Regions from separate parts of the Sphingomonas sorbitolis genome, predicted to be linked through region 2. Evidence: predicted binding sites of a transcription regulator. Region 2 holds the regulator's gene; each other region holds the start of a gene.
The links. The regulator LexA, encoded in region 2, represses DNA repair genes until DNA is damaged. The targets are predictions, from matches to a motif close to GTTCCNCNCTTGTTCT.

Region 1 (4,255 bases), on a different contig from region 2:
CCCTGTGGGCACGATCGCGATGTCGGCAGGCCCGAACCGGGCAATAGCGTGTGCCGCGCCCGGTGTGTCTGCAACCGCCACGCGCGCGGTGAACCCGGCACGCTGGCAAAACGCGCGCAGACGCCGGCAGAACCGTTCTTCCCCGCCATGGAGATGCGCGCAGCCGGTCAGGTCGAGCCACAGCCCGTCGGGTGGTGTGGCGGCTGCGATCGGCGACCAGCGGCGCACCGCGCGTAGCGCGAGCTGATCCAGCATCGCGGCATCCGCCTCCGTCTCGGACGGTCGGATGTCGAGATCGGACACCAGCGCACGCGCATGGGTCGCAGCCATCCCGATCGTGATCCCTAACGCGGCAGCGCCATCGCAGGCGGCAACCACCTCTTCGCGCCGGCCGACCTTGCCCACCAGCGCGAGCGGCGCCCTGTGAAACGCGGCAACGGTCGCCGCGACCCTGTCGTGACTGTCGGCTTGCGCTGGTCCGTGAAACGGATGGTTCGCCGCCTCCGATCGTCGGCCGAGTTCACGCATGGGCAGCTTGGCATGCGCGGGCAGCGCTGCGATCTGACCTTCCACGTCATGCCTGGTCGGCATATCAGCGCGCGCCCACCGCGCACCCGGCCGCCACCCGCCGCCCCGCGGTACCGAACACGCACCGGGATCGTCGTCGACGGGAAGCTGAAGGGCGGGCCGCTCAGGCGGCCGCGTAGCGTGCCGGTCCAGCCGTCTCAGCCGCTCGATGGCCAAGTGCGGCAGGAACAGCGAGACAACCCGTCTCATCGCAGCCCTCCAAAATCATCGAAAATGCTTCACCGCCACGCTGCCGTGCGACCTCGACCTGCCACCGCGATCGGCCGACACCCGCGACACCCAGCCGTTCGGACGACGCACTGGCGATGCGCCAGCGCGTCCAGGCCGCAGACGGTTCGGCAAGCGGATCCTGGTCGCGGTTACGTCTGCGTCGCAGGATGAGAACGGGAATGTCGGCGTCGGCCGCGACCAGTTGCAGGCGCCGGGTCGCCACCATCGACATCCGGCTTACCTCGGCGATCACCGCCGACGGCGTTCCATCGCGCACCGCGTCCTCGACAACGGCCAGTAAGGCCGCATCGTCACGGGGTTGCGCATGGATTAAGTCGGCAGGCGCCAGCCCTGCCTGCTCAAGGCCGGGTGCATAGAGATCGTTGCGACAGCTTACCCACAGCACCGGTCCGCCTGTATGCGCCGCCTCGCGCGCGGCGATGCCTGTCAGGAACAGCGTTGCTGCGGCATCGTCGACCATCGAACAGCTTTGCGCGGCGACCTCATGCAACGCGCCGGCGCGAAGGCCCCTGCTTGCGAGGCGATCGTCGAGTACAGGGATACCGAACGGCATGATGCGGTGATCCACCACCGGCGTTGCGATTGTCCGCAGGTGGGCGATGGTTGTCGGCAGGGACTCGAGGGCGGTGATCATGATTTCTAGACTCTACCTGTTCCCTTTATGTTCCGTTACCGGATGGCGTTGGTCAACTGGGTTTATGTCCCGCAGTTCAGACTCTTTGCTCTTGACCACGGCTCACCGCCGTACGGAACGGTTGCGCAACGAAACGTAAACAGGACGGAACGAATTCGCTTTCGTTCTGAACGCGGCTGACTCATAGAATCGTCATGCCGATCCGCCCCGAGAACCGCTGGCTCTACCCGATCGACTGGCGGCAGCTGTCGCAGACGGTCCGGTTCGATCGCGCGGGTGCTCGGTGCGAAGGATGCAGCAGGCCCCATCTGCGCCGTGTGGTCCATCTCGGCGACGGACGCTGGTGGGATGCCGATGTCCGGTGCTGGCGGTCGGACCGGGGCAAGCGTATTTCGATGAAAGCCGGGTTCGTCCTGGCGTCGGTCCGGGTGACCTATGTCGTCCTGGCCTGCGCGCACCTCGATCACGATCCGGGCAACAGCGCCTCTTCGAACCTCAAGGCGCTATGTCAGCGCTGCCATATGATCCACGATGCAGCCGAGCATCGCTGGCAGCGCTGGTGGAATGTCTTTCGGCTTCGTGCGATCCGCGATCTCTACGAGGATCCTCGCGTCACGCGCGAGCGCATCGCTGGCCGTTAGAGATCGATGTTTCGGGCACGCATTGCCTTGGGCGCCAAATCTGCGATCGGCCCCCGCCCTGCGGCCGCCTCAAAGATTTCGGCGACGTCATGATCCGCGAGGTTGTCCAGCGTGAGGCGAAACGCCGTAACGCTCGCGTCATCCAGTCCGGTCTTTGTCTCGTCGTTCGCCATGGCTAAGGTCCCGCCGGTCTTTCCATTGGAGAACGAATAGCATGAACGTAAGTGACCTGGCCAAGGGCGTCGCTGAGGCGACCGGTTCGAACGAAGCCGATGCGAAGAGGGCGATCACCGCCGTATTCGACCAGATCGCGGCCGCAGCCGTGAAGGGTGAGGAGGTTTCGATTCCAGGGTTTGGCAAGTTCACCGTCAAGGATCGTCCGGAGCGCGAAGGCCGCAACCCCGGTACCGGCGAGGCGATCACGATCGCCGCTTCCAAGAAGGTTGCGTTCACGGCCGCCAAGGGGCTGAAAGACAAGATGTAAGCCGCGCGCGCCGACGGGATCATCTCGTCGGCGCCAACCCTAGGAATACGCTTCGTGTGCAACCGGTATCGTATGACGGCGAAGGAAGCTGACCTTGCGGTCACCTTCGGTATCCGGCCTCCTTATGATAGGGACGAGGAATACCCCGTCGGTGACATCTTTCCGACCGGAAAGAAGACGCCGTTCTACGGCAAGGTGATCGTACAGGACGGCGGTGAGCGTAAACTCGAGCGGATGGAATGGGGCGTACCGACGCAGGTGCCCAGCGCGCGCGACCCCGCGGTTAAGCTCACCAAGTACGTGACGAACGTGCGCAACCTGAACTCGAGCTTCTGGCGCTCGATGTTGATGACGCCTGCGCGACGCTGTCTCGTTCCGGTCACAGCTTTTTCCGAATATGGATTGGCACCCGGCGAAGACGGCAAGAAGCCCCTTCACTGGTTTGACGTGCCGAGCCGTCCAATCTTTGCGTTTGCAGGCATCTGGCGACCGACCGAACGCGACAACGCCTATGGCTTCTTGACCACTGAGCCGAACGCGATCGTGGCGCTCGTCCACCCCAAGGCCATGCCGGTCATCCTACACGACGACGATTATGATCGGTGGCTTACCGCCCCCTGGGACGATCTGAAGGACTTGGTCGCGGCCTACCCCTCGCAATTGATGCGGGTTGAAGGCTTGGTCACGGCAGACGCGGACCATGCCCGATCGCCTGTGCTATTCTAGCCGTTAAACCTGTAAGGTGACTGACAATGACAGAAGCGACATGGGGCGAAAGCGCCAAGACTCCGGACATCAACTGGCGGAAGAGTGCGTCATTGGAAAACGTGCCCCGTGGTGAAACTGATATTGCCGAGGTGACGAACCTTGAGCGCGCGGTGCGGGATTGGGTCAGGCTGGATCCTGAACATAGAGACACGGCTACCTTGACCACGGATCATCCCGTTCAGATCGAAGGAGTTTCCAGTACGACGTTCACTGGCGAGGCTATCGCAGCAATTGCCGAGCACCTGCCACCTATCCCAAGCGAAAAGGAGTAATAGCTATGGCGAAATCCAGCGTCCGGTTCGAGCGCGGTGACGGATATTGGGTGGCCGAGCGTGACAGCATCGGCTTCACCGGCGCGACCGACTTTGGCCCCGTTGAGTTTCTGATCACCAGCGAAGCGTTGGCCGAGATGCTGAACCCAGAGCTGGAAGGAATTGACCCGGAAACTGCGGTCGAGGTCTTCATCGAATTTGAAAGCGACATTCATCGCATCGCCCAGCGCGAATTTGTGAAACGCCTCGGTGGTGAGCCACCAATCCTGCTTACGACTGCAGATGTAGCGCTTTAGTGCCAAAAGCACGGTTGCAATCCGAGCGGGCTATTGGCCCGGGGCGGCTAACGCTCCGGGCCTACGTCGGCTACATGCTTATTTTAATATAAGCCGCCTTCTTCTCGCTCTTCCGCGCCTTCCTTCTGCGCTTCCTCAAGATCGCTTGGCTTTTGTTCGTCAGCGATTGACTTATCCTCTAAGGTATCTTCCGGCCCTTTGTTGTCGTCCGGAAGTTCATTGACGTCGGTTTCAAAACCAGGGTCTTCCGATTTCGGGGTGGTCATCATGCTTGCTCTCCTTCACCACACCGAACGATCCAAGAAACCGCTCGGTTGCGAACCGGCGGACGATACCCGACA
Region 2 (4,255 bases):
TCGCTGCGCTGGCTGGAGCGGCGGCGGCGATCGGCTATACGTTGCTGACCGGAAGCCAGGTTCCGACGATCCGGTCGTGCGTCGCCGCGCTGCTCGTGCTGGCGGCGCTGGCGATGGGGCGCGAGGCGATGACCTTGCGCCTCGTCGCGGCGGGGGCGGGGTGCGTCATGCTCGTCCTGCCCGAATCGGCAGCGGGACCGAGCTTCCAGCTTTCGTTCGCGGCAATCACCGCGATCATGGCGCTGCACGAGCATCCGGCGATTCGCGTATTCTTCGGGCCACACGAGGAGGGCCGACCGCGCCGTCTCGCTCGTGGGGTAGCATCGCTGTTGCTCACCGGCCTGCTCGTCGAGTTCGCGCTCATGCCGATCGCGGTCTATCATTTCCATAAGGCCGGGCTCTACGGCGCGTTCGCCAACATCATCGCGATCCCGCTGACGACGTTTGTGGTGATGCCGCTGGAAGCACTGGCGTTGCTACTCGATGCTGGCGGGCTTGGTGCGCCGATATGGTGGCTGGTCCAGCGATCACTCGATGCGTTGCTGTGGCTCGCGCATATCGTTGCTAGCGCACCCGGATCGGTGCGCTCCCTGCCAGCGATGCCGACGGCGGCGTTTGCGTTGATGATCGTTGGAGGAATTTGGATCGCCGTGTGGCGAACGCGGTGGCGGCGGCTCGGGCTGGTCCCGCTGACGATCGGTGCGATCTGGGCGCTGACGACGCCGGCCCCGGATGTTCTCGTGACCGGTGACGGCCGCCATGTCGCGGTGCGGACGGCTGCGGGGCTCGCGATGCTGCGCGACCGGGCGGGCGACTATACGCGCGACATGCTAGCCGAGAACGGCGGAGTGGACGGCGAGCCGCTGCTGCTGGCGGACCAACCCGACGCGCGGTGCAGTCGCGATCTGTGCGTCACCGATATCGCCGCACGGGGGCGGACGTGGCGCATCCTCGCGACCCGCAGCGCCTATATGGTCCCGATTGCTGAGTTCATCGCCGCCTGTCACGGCGCCGATGTCGTCGTCAGCGAACGCGGTCTGCCGAAACGGTGCGTACCGCGGTGGCTGAAACTGGATCGTCGTGTACTCCGGCGTACGGGCGGCGTCGCGCTGACCTTGGGAAGCGGGACAGTCGTGACCATCCTGAACGCAGGCGATCGTCACCCCTGGCGCGATCCGCCTCTCCTCGAACGCACCGTGCATTCGTTCGGGCTGCGACATGGCCGGTTCCACGGTGCTGCGTCGTTTCGAGCCGACCGAGGCCCTCAAAAGTAGAATGTTCACGCGAAGGCGCAAAGGCGCGAAGGTGACGCGGCTCGGGAGACCTCAACACCCCCATGAACGGTAAGCCCACGTCGGTATTTCGGTGGTCTGCGAAGGCAGGTAGTCGCAAATCTAAGCACTGCATCTTCGCGCCTTTGCACCTTTGCGCCTTCGCGTGAACAAAATTACCCGTCGTCGCATGCGATCTTGGTGCAAAGAATTGGTTCACGCGGAGACGCGGAGAAGGTTCTTGTACGGCAGGATGAATCGGACTGGCGGCTATCTGGTCTTACTTGCGAAAGACGTTTGGAATCGTTTCGTTCTCCCTAAGCGAAACACCTCCGCGTCTCCGCGTCTCCGCGCGAACCAATTCTTCGGCTGCGCGGGGGATTGGCGGCGATATGTTCGCGCAGAGGCGCAGAGGCGCAGAGGCGCAGAGATTGAGGGTTCGAGTCGAGGTCGCGCTTATGCATCGGAGCGCGAGAGGGTCTTCCGGACGGTTGGCGGTGTTTGCTTGGGGGTGTCGAAAAACTGGCCATTTTCTCGAAAGCTCCGAGCACATCGTTTCGTTCGCCGAAGACGCCCAGTCGCTGTTGCCGGTAAGGAAAAAGCGACTTGGCTTACCGGCCTGGCTGTCGCTTTTCGTTGGCAATCAAACACCGAGACCGGCCTGCGCCTTGATGCCGCAAGTCGGTCCCGGTAGTTCAGTCGTAGCGGCGGAGGATGCCGGAGAGTTTGCCTTGGACGCGGACTTGGGCGGGGGCGTAGCGTTGGGGGTCGTAGGCTCGGTTTGCAGGGTCGAGGCGGACCATGGCGCCTTCGCGGCGGAAGTATTTCAGGGTGGCTTCGCTGTCTTCGATCAGGGCGACGACGATCTCGCCGTCTCGGGCGGTCTCGGTGCGGCGAATCAGGGCGTAGTCGCCGTCTAGGATACCGGCCTCGACCATGGAGTCGCCGGAGACTTCGAGCGCATAGTGTTCACCCGAACCCAGCAGTGCGGCGGGGACGGCCAGCATCGTGCTGCCTTCGAACGCTTCGATCGGGACGCCGGCGGCGATGCGGCCGTGGAGGGGGATCTCGACGACGTCGTTCGCTGGCTGTGGCGCGGTAGCGGGCGAGGGCTTTACGTTCGACGCCTTTGATGGCGCCTTTTTCTCGGCGCGCTCGGGCATGCGAAGCACTTCGAGTGCGCGCGCACGGTTGGGAAGGCGGCGGATGAAGTTGCGCTCCTCGAGCGCGCTGATCAGACGGTGGACGCCCGACTTCGACTTGAGGTCGAGTGCGTCCTTCATCTCCTCGAACGACGGCGAGACGCCGGTATCGTTGAGGCGATCGTTGATAAAGCAGACGAGTTCGTGCTGCTTGCGCGTGAGCATGGCGGTTCTCCGTCCGGAACAGACTGGGAACTTCTATGGAACATAATTAACGGCGTCAAGCGTCCGTATCACGCGATCACCAGGATTTCCGCCGATTCGCCCGTCTTTGCTACGGGTGCGTTGCCGGGGCGGACGATCAGGCAGGTCGACCGGGCCAGCGTGAGCAGCATCGAACTGTCCTGGATCGTCGAGGCATAGGCTTTGCCGTCGCGCAGTTCGGCGCGGAGATAGTCGGTGCGGGCATTGTTGGCGGGGAGGTCTTCGCCGAGCAGCGCATGGGTCGACTGAGGGAGCGGGTCGCGTGCGCCGGCCATGTGCGCGACGACGGGCTTCACGAACAACGTCGCGGTGACGAACGCGGAGACCGGGTTGCCGGGGAGGCCGAGCACCATCATCTCGCCGATCCGGCCGGCCATCATCGGCTTGCCGGGGCGCAGCGCGATCCGCCAGAAATCGATGGTGCCGTTGGCGGCTTCGATCGCCGGGCGGACGAGGTCGTGGTCGCCTACCGATGCGCCGCCGGTGGTGACGAGCAGGTCGGCCTCGACGCTGGCGAAGGCTTCGCGGAGGACTTCGAGATTGTCGGGGAGGATGCCGAGGTCGATGATGTCGACGGGCATGTCGGCGAGCATCGCGGCGAGCATGATGCCGTTCGATTCGGGGAGCGCGACGCCGTCGGTGGTCGAGCCGGGGGGGACGAGTTCGTCGCCGGTGGCGGCGACGGCGACGCGGACGCGGCGGTTGACGGTGAGGCTGCCGTGGCCGCCAGTCGCGGCGACGGCGATGCGCGCGGGGCTGAGGCGATCGCCGGCGGCGATCAGGCGGGTGCCGGTGGAGAAATCGAGGCCCTTGCGGCGGGTGTTGCGGCCGAGCGTTGGCGGGCCTTCGCCGGCGAGGATCAGGGTTTCGCCGTCGCGCTCGGCTTCTTCCTGGACCATGACGGTGTCGGCGCCTTCGGGCATGGCGGCGCCGGTGAAGATGCGGGTGGCTTGGCCGGCGGCGACGTGGCCCATGAAGGGGCGGCCGGCGGCGCTTTCGCCGATGACTTTCCAGGGGCCGGGGAGGTCTGCAAAGCGGATGGCGTAGCCGTCCATCGCCGAGAGGTCTGCTGCGGGCTGCGTGCGGCGGGCGGGGATGTCCTCGGCGGCCCAGCGGCCTGCGGCTTCGCGTAGGGCCACGGTCTCGTGGTCGACGCGGGCGGCCATGGCGAAGAGGCGGGTCTGGGCTTCGGCGACGGGGACTAGGGTCATGCTAAGGCTCTGTCTTTGGGCGGTTCTGAAAAGTGAAGTATAGGAAGTGCAGACGCTGGGAGCGATTTGGCGGTTGGGGTTTGGTAAATGAGAAGCGTAGGGTGCGCGGGTATGTTCCGCGCTCTGCCATGGGTTTGGTGTGTAGGACAGGTGTTGTTGGCTTAGCGGGCAGAGCGATGCCGGCCCCGTGTGACGGCGTCATGGTTGACCGTGTCGACCGATATCGAACGTTCGCTACTGCCTCCTTGTTCTCCCGCGAAGGCGGGAGCCCAGGCTGGGTCCCCGCCTTCGCGGGGAAACAAGAGTTGGGCGGCCGGCGGTTGCTATAATGCTGGCCTTCCCAATTGGGCCCCGGCCTTCGCCGGGG
Region 3 (4,255 bases), 230 kb from region 2:
TGGCCGTAGATGCGGCGGTTGGCGGCGTGAATGATCACGGCCAGACGCCGTGCGCGCGTGATCGCGACATAGGCGAGGCGGCGTTCTTCTTCGAGGCTCTTCACGCCGCCCTCGTCAAGCGAACGCTGCGACGGGAACAGGCCTTCCTCCCAGCCGACCAGGAACACGGTGTCGTATTCAAGGCCCTTGGCGGCGTGGATGGTCATGATCGTGACCTGCGGGTCCTGCGCGCCGCCCTCGTTGTCCATCACCAGCGAGACGTGTTCGAGGAACGCGCCGAGCGAGTCGTACTCCTCCATAGCGCGGACGAGTTCGCTGAGGTTCTCCAGGCGGCCGGTCGCCTCGACCGACTTCTCGGCCTGGTACATCGCGGTGTAGCCGCTTTCGTCGAGCAACTGGCGGGCGAGTTCGGCGTGCGGCAGGCTGGTCGCCATGTCGCGCCAGCGGGCGATGTCGCCGACCAGCCGCCCGAGCGACTTCTTCGCCGCGCCGGTCAGTTCGTCGGTGTCGAGGATGCGCGCGGCGGCGGTGGTCAGCGGCGTGCCGGTGGCGCGGGCGAGCTGGTGGATGCGCGCGACCGCCTTGTCGCCGAGGCCGCGCTTGGGGACGTTGACGATGCGTTCGAAGGCGAGGTCGTCCGCCGGCTGGTTGACGACGCGGAGGTACGCGAGCGCGTCGCGGATCTCGGCGCGTTCGTAGAAGCGGAAGCCGCCGACGATCTTGTACGGCATGCCGATCGCGATGAAGCGGTCCTCGAACTCGCGCGTCTGGTGCTGCGCGCGGACCAGGATCGCGACTTCGTCGAGCGATTTGCCCGAGCGGCGGACGATGTCGATCTCCTCGCCGACGCGGCGCGCTTCCTCGGGGCCGTCCCAGACGCCGATGACTTTGACCTTCTCGCCGACGTCGCGCTCGGTCCAGAGCTGCTTGCCGAGCCGCCCGCCATTGTTGGCGATCACGCCCGATGCGGCGCCGAGGATATGCGGCGTGCTGCGGTAATTCTGCTCGAGGCGGATGACCTTCGCGCCGGGAAAGTCGCGCTCGAACTTCAGGATGTTCTCGACCTGCGCGCCACGCCACGAATAGATCGACTGGTCGTCGTCCCCAACGCAGGCGATGTTCTTGCGCTCCTGCGCGAGCAGCCGCAGCCAGAGATATTGCGACGAGTTGGTGTCCTGATACTCGTCGACCATGATGTATTTGAAGCGCTGTTGATATTGCGCGAGCACATCGCGGTGCGTCTTCAGAATCACGAGCATGTGGAGCAGCAGGTCGCCGAAATCGCACGCGTTGAGCGCGATCAGCCGGGTCTGGTATTGCTGGTACAGTTCGCCGCCGCGGCCATTGGCGTAGCGCTCGCTCTCGCCCGCATCGATATCGGCGGGGACGAGGCCCTTGTTCTTCCACTGGTCGATCAACCCGGCGAGGCTGCGCGTCGGAAATCGCTTCTCGTCGATGTCGGCGGCGAGGATCAGCTGTTTCAGCAACCGCAACTGGTCGTCGGTGTCGAGAATGGTAAAATTCGATTGCAGGCCGACGAGCTCGGCGTGGCGGCGCAGCATCTTGGCGGCGATCGCGTGGAAGGTGCCGAGCCACGGCATCCCCTCGACCGCGTCGCCGACCAGCCGGCCGACCCGCTCGCGCATCTCGCGCGCGGCCTTGTTGGTGAAGGTGACGCTGAGGATTTCCGACGGCCATGCCTTCTTGGTGAAGATCAAATGCGCGAGCCGGGCGGTGAGCGCCGCGGTCTTACCGGTACCCGCGCCGGCGATGATCAGGACCGGGCCGTCGGTGGTCAGCACCGCCTCGCGCTGCGGCGGATTGAGGCCGCGGAGATAGGGGGGCTCGGCATGCGGCTCGGACGTTTGGGCGATCTGGTTCACCGGTGAACAGGTAGGGAACGGGGGGCCATGGGGCAAGCGGGTAACGCCCGCGCGGTGCGGCGATGTGTGGAACAAGAAGCGACCATTTAGCGAGGACGGGACCTGCGGGACGGGGCTGTTCTATACCAACGCCGCGTATCTGCCGGGGATCATCGACGCAGGCATATCCGCATCGTCCTGCCAATAATGGGTCGGCTCCCATTAAGTCAGCAAGCTCCGATGGATAGCCAACGAAGCGCCAACGGCAACAAGACGGCACTATGGAAATTGCGGCAGGTTAACCGCGAACCACAGCGCCGATGCAACCACTCAGCTTGAAAAGCGTCCTGTAAAAGACGATATTCACCGTAACCGGCACCATGCCGGGCAAAGGAGCTGATTTCACAATGGCTAATTGGTCTGACCCCCGGCCCCGCGCCGCGCCGTTCGGAACGACGGCCACGGGCCAGCGCACCGAGGCCTATGACGCTGGTCTCCGGTCGTACATGCTGTCCGTGTATAACTACATGGGCTCGGCAGTCCTTCTGACGGGCATCGTCGCAATGCTGTTCGCGTGGGGCGGTGCGGAATCGCCCGCCGCGCAGGTGTTCATGAGCGGCGGCCCGCTGAAGTACGTCATCATGTTCTCGCCGCTGGCGATCGTGTTCGGCATGAGCTTCGGCCAAAACCGGATGTCGACGGGCACGATGCAGTTGCTCTTCTGGGGCTTTGCGGTCCTGATGGGCCTGTCGATGTCGACCATCTTCCTGGTCTATAGCGGCACGTCGATCGCGGGTGCGTTCTTTGCGACCGCAGCTGGTTTCGCTGGTCTCAGCCTCTACGGCTACACCACCAAGCGCGACCTGTCGGCGTTCGGGACGTTCCTGATCATCGGTGTCGTCGGCCTGCTGGTCGCCAGCCTGATTAACATGTTCCTGCAGTCGGGCGTCATGCAGCTGGTCATCAGCGGCGTCGGCGTGCTGCTGTTCGCAGGCCTCACCGCCTACGACACGCAGCGTACCAAGAGCCTGTATGCGCAGGTCGCGGGGACGGACATGGTCGGCAAGGTCGTGATCATGTCGGCGCTGAGCCTGTACCTCGACTTCATCAACATGTTCATGTTCGTGCTGCGTCTGTTTGGTAGCAGCCGCAACTAACTCGCGCTAAGGGTTGTAAGAACGCAGGGCTCGGCGGGACACCGCCGGGCCCTTTTCTTATGGCCTTGAGACAGGAATGGGACGCGCAATGCGGCTCTCGATCGACGTGCGTCTGGATTACGGGATCACGGGGGATGCCGATGTGCTTCTCCAGATCGAGGCGGCGGCGATGGCCGACCAGAAAATCGAGTCCGAGTCCCTTACCCTGTGGTCCGACAGCCCGATCCGCGCGGTGCGTGGCGAAGACGGGATCGGCCAGCGCTGCTGGTCGCGCGGGCATGGCCGGTTCACTGCCGAATATAAGGCCATCGTCGCGGTGAACCGCGAGCGGGTCCAGCTCGAGCTGTATCCGGCGACGCCGCCGCGGATGCTCGACGGCGAGCTGACGCCGTATCTTATGCCGAGCCGCTATTGTCCGTCGGATCGGTTCGAGGGTTTCGTCGCACGCGAGTTCGGCGGGCTGGAAGGTGGGCCCCTGGCAGCGGCGTTGACCGAGTGGGTGTACCAGTCGCTCGATTATCGCTGCGGATCGAGCAGCGGGGAGACGACCGCGCTCGATACGTTCGCGTCGCGCTCTGGCGTGTGTCGCGATTACTCGCACCTGCTGGTTTCGCTGGCGCGCGCCGGCGGAATCCCAGCACGCTGCGTGTCGGCCTATGCGCCGGGCGTCGATCCACCCGACTTCCATGCGGTCGCGGAATTGTGGCTCGCGGGGGACTGGCGGCTGATCGATGCGACCAAGATGGCGACGTGCAGCGATATCGCGCGGGTCTGCGTCGGGCGTGATGCAACGGATATCGCGTTCATGACGGTGTTCGGGCAGGCGTATCTTTGGGAGCAGACGGTGAAGGTCACGCCGCTCGATTGAGGCCCCCATCATCCTGACGAAAGTCAGGACCCAGAGCCACGAGTGCTTCCCCCGTCACCCTGGGTCCTGACTTTCGTCAGGATGACGGTTGTGGGCTTGGGCAGGAACGCTCCGCTTCTTCGACCGTTGGTCACCGCCAAGATTAAAAAGGGACGTCGCAATGACCGACATAGACAAGAGCGCGCTGGACAGCCTTTCGGTAGCGCCCGACGGCAAGGATGCAGAAGGCAAGAGCTCGGGTCGCGATCCGCGTCAGGAAGCGGGCCAGGACAAGTCGATCGGCAAGCGCCTGCAAAAGAACCCCGACAGCGCCGACGCCCGTCTCGACAACGGGCTCGACGAGTCGATGGACGGCAGCGATCCAATTT

Region 1: U1763_RS20105 (ImuA family protein) is a predicted target of LexA. The motif match lies at 1,472-1,487, and genes of this name have one in related genera.
Region 3: U1763_RS04985 (ATP-dependent helicase) is a predicted target of LexA. The motif match lies at 1,887-1,902, and genes of this name have one in related genera.

Annotation. Positions count from the first base shown of each region.
Region 1 is NZ_JAXOJS010000011.1:54,848-59,102, reverse strand. Features, by position in the region: gene U1763_RS20110 (Y-family DNA polymerase) at 1-777, opposite strand, end outside; gene U1763_RS20105 (ImuA family protein) at 692-1,453, opposite strand; gene U1763_RS20100 (hypothetical protein) at 1,648-2,094, shown strand; gene U1763_RS20095 (hypothetical protein) at 2,091-2,267, opposite strand; gene U1763_RS20090 (HU family DNA-binding protein) at 2,309-2,578, shown strand; gene U1763_RS20085 (SOS response-associated peptidase) at 2,633-3,304, shown strand; gene U1763_RS20080 (hypothetical protein) at 3,331-3,618, shown strand; gene U1763_RS20075 (DUF1488 family protein) at 3,624-3,914, shown strand; gene U1763_RS20070 (hypothetical protein) at 3,998-4,183, opposite strand.
Region 2 is NZ_JAXOJS010000001.1:942,341-946,595, reverse strand. Features, by position in the region: gene U1763_RS03860 (ComEC/Rec2 family competence protein) at 1-1,274, shown strand, start outside; gene lexA (transcriptional repressor LexA) at 1,967-2,638, opposite strand; gene U1763_RS03850 (molybdopterin molybdotransferase MoeA) at 2,707-3,888, opposite strand.
Region 3 is NZ_JAXOJS010000001.1:1,174,425-1,178,679, reverse strand. Features, by position in the region: gene U1763_RS04985 (ATP-dependent helicase) at 1-1,874, opposite strand, end outside; gene U1763_RS04980 (Bax inhibitor-1/YccA family protein) at 2,270-3,019, shown strand; gene U1763_RS04975 (transglutaminase-like domain-containing protein) at 3,108-3,887, shown strand; gene U1763_RS04970 (hypothetical protein) at 4,048-4,255, shown strand, end outside.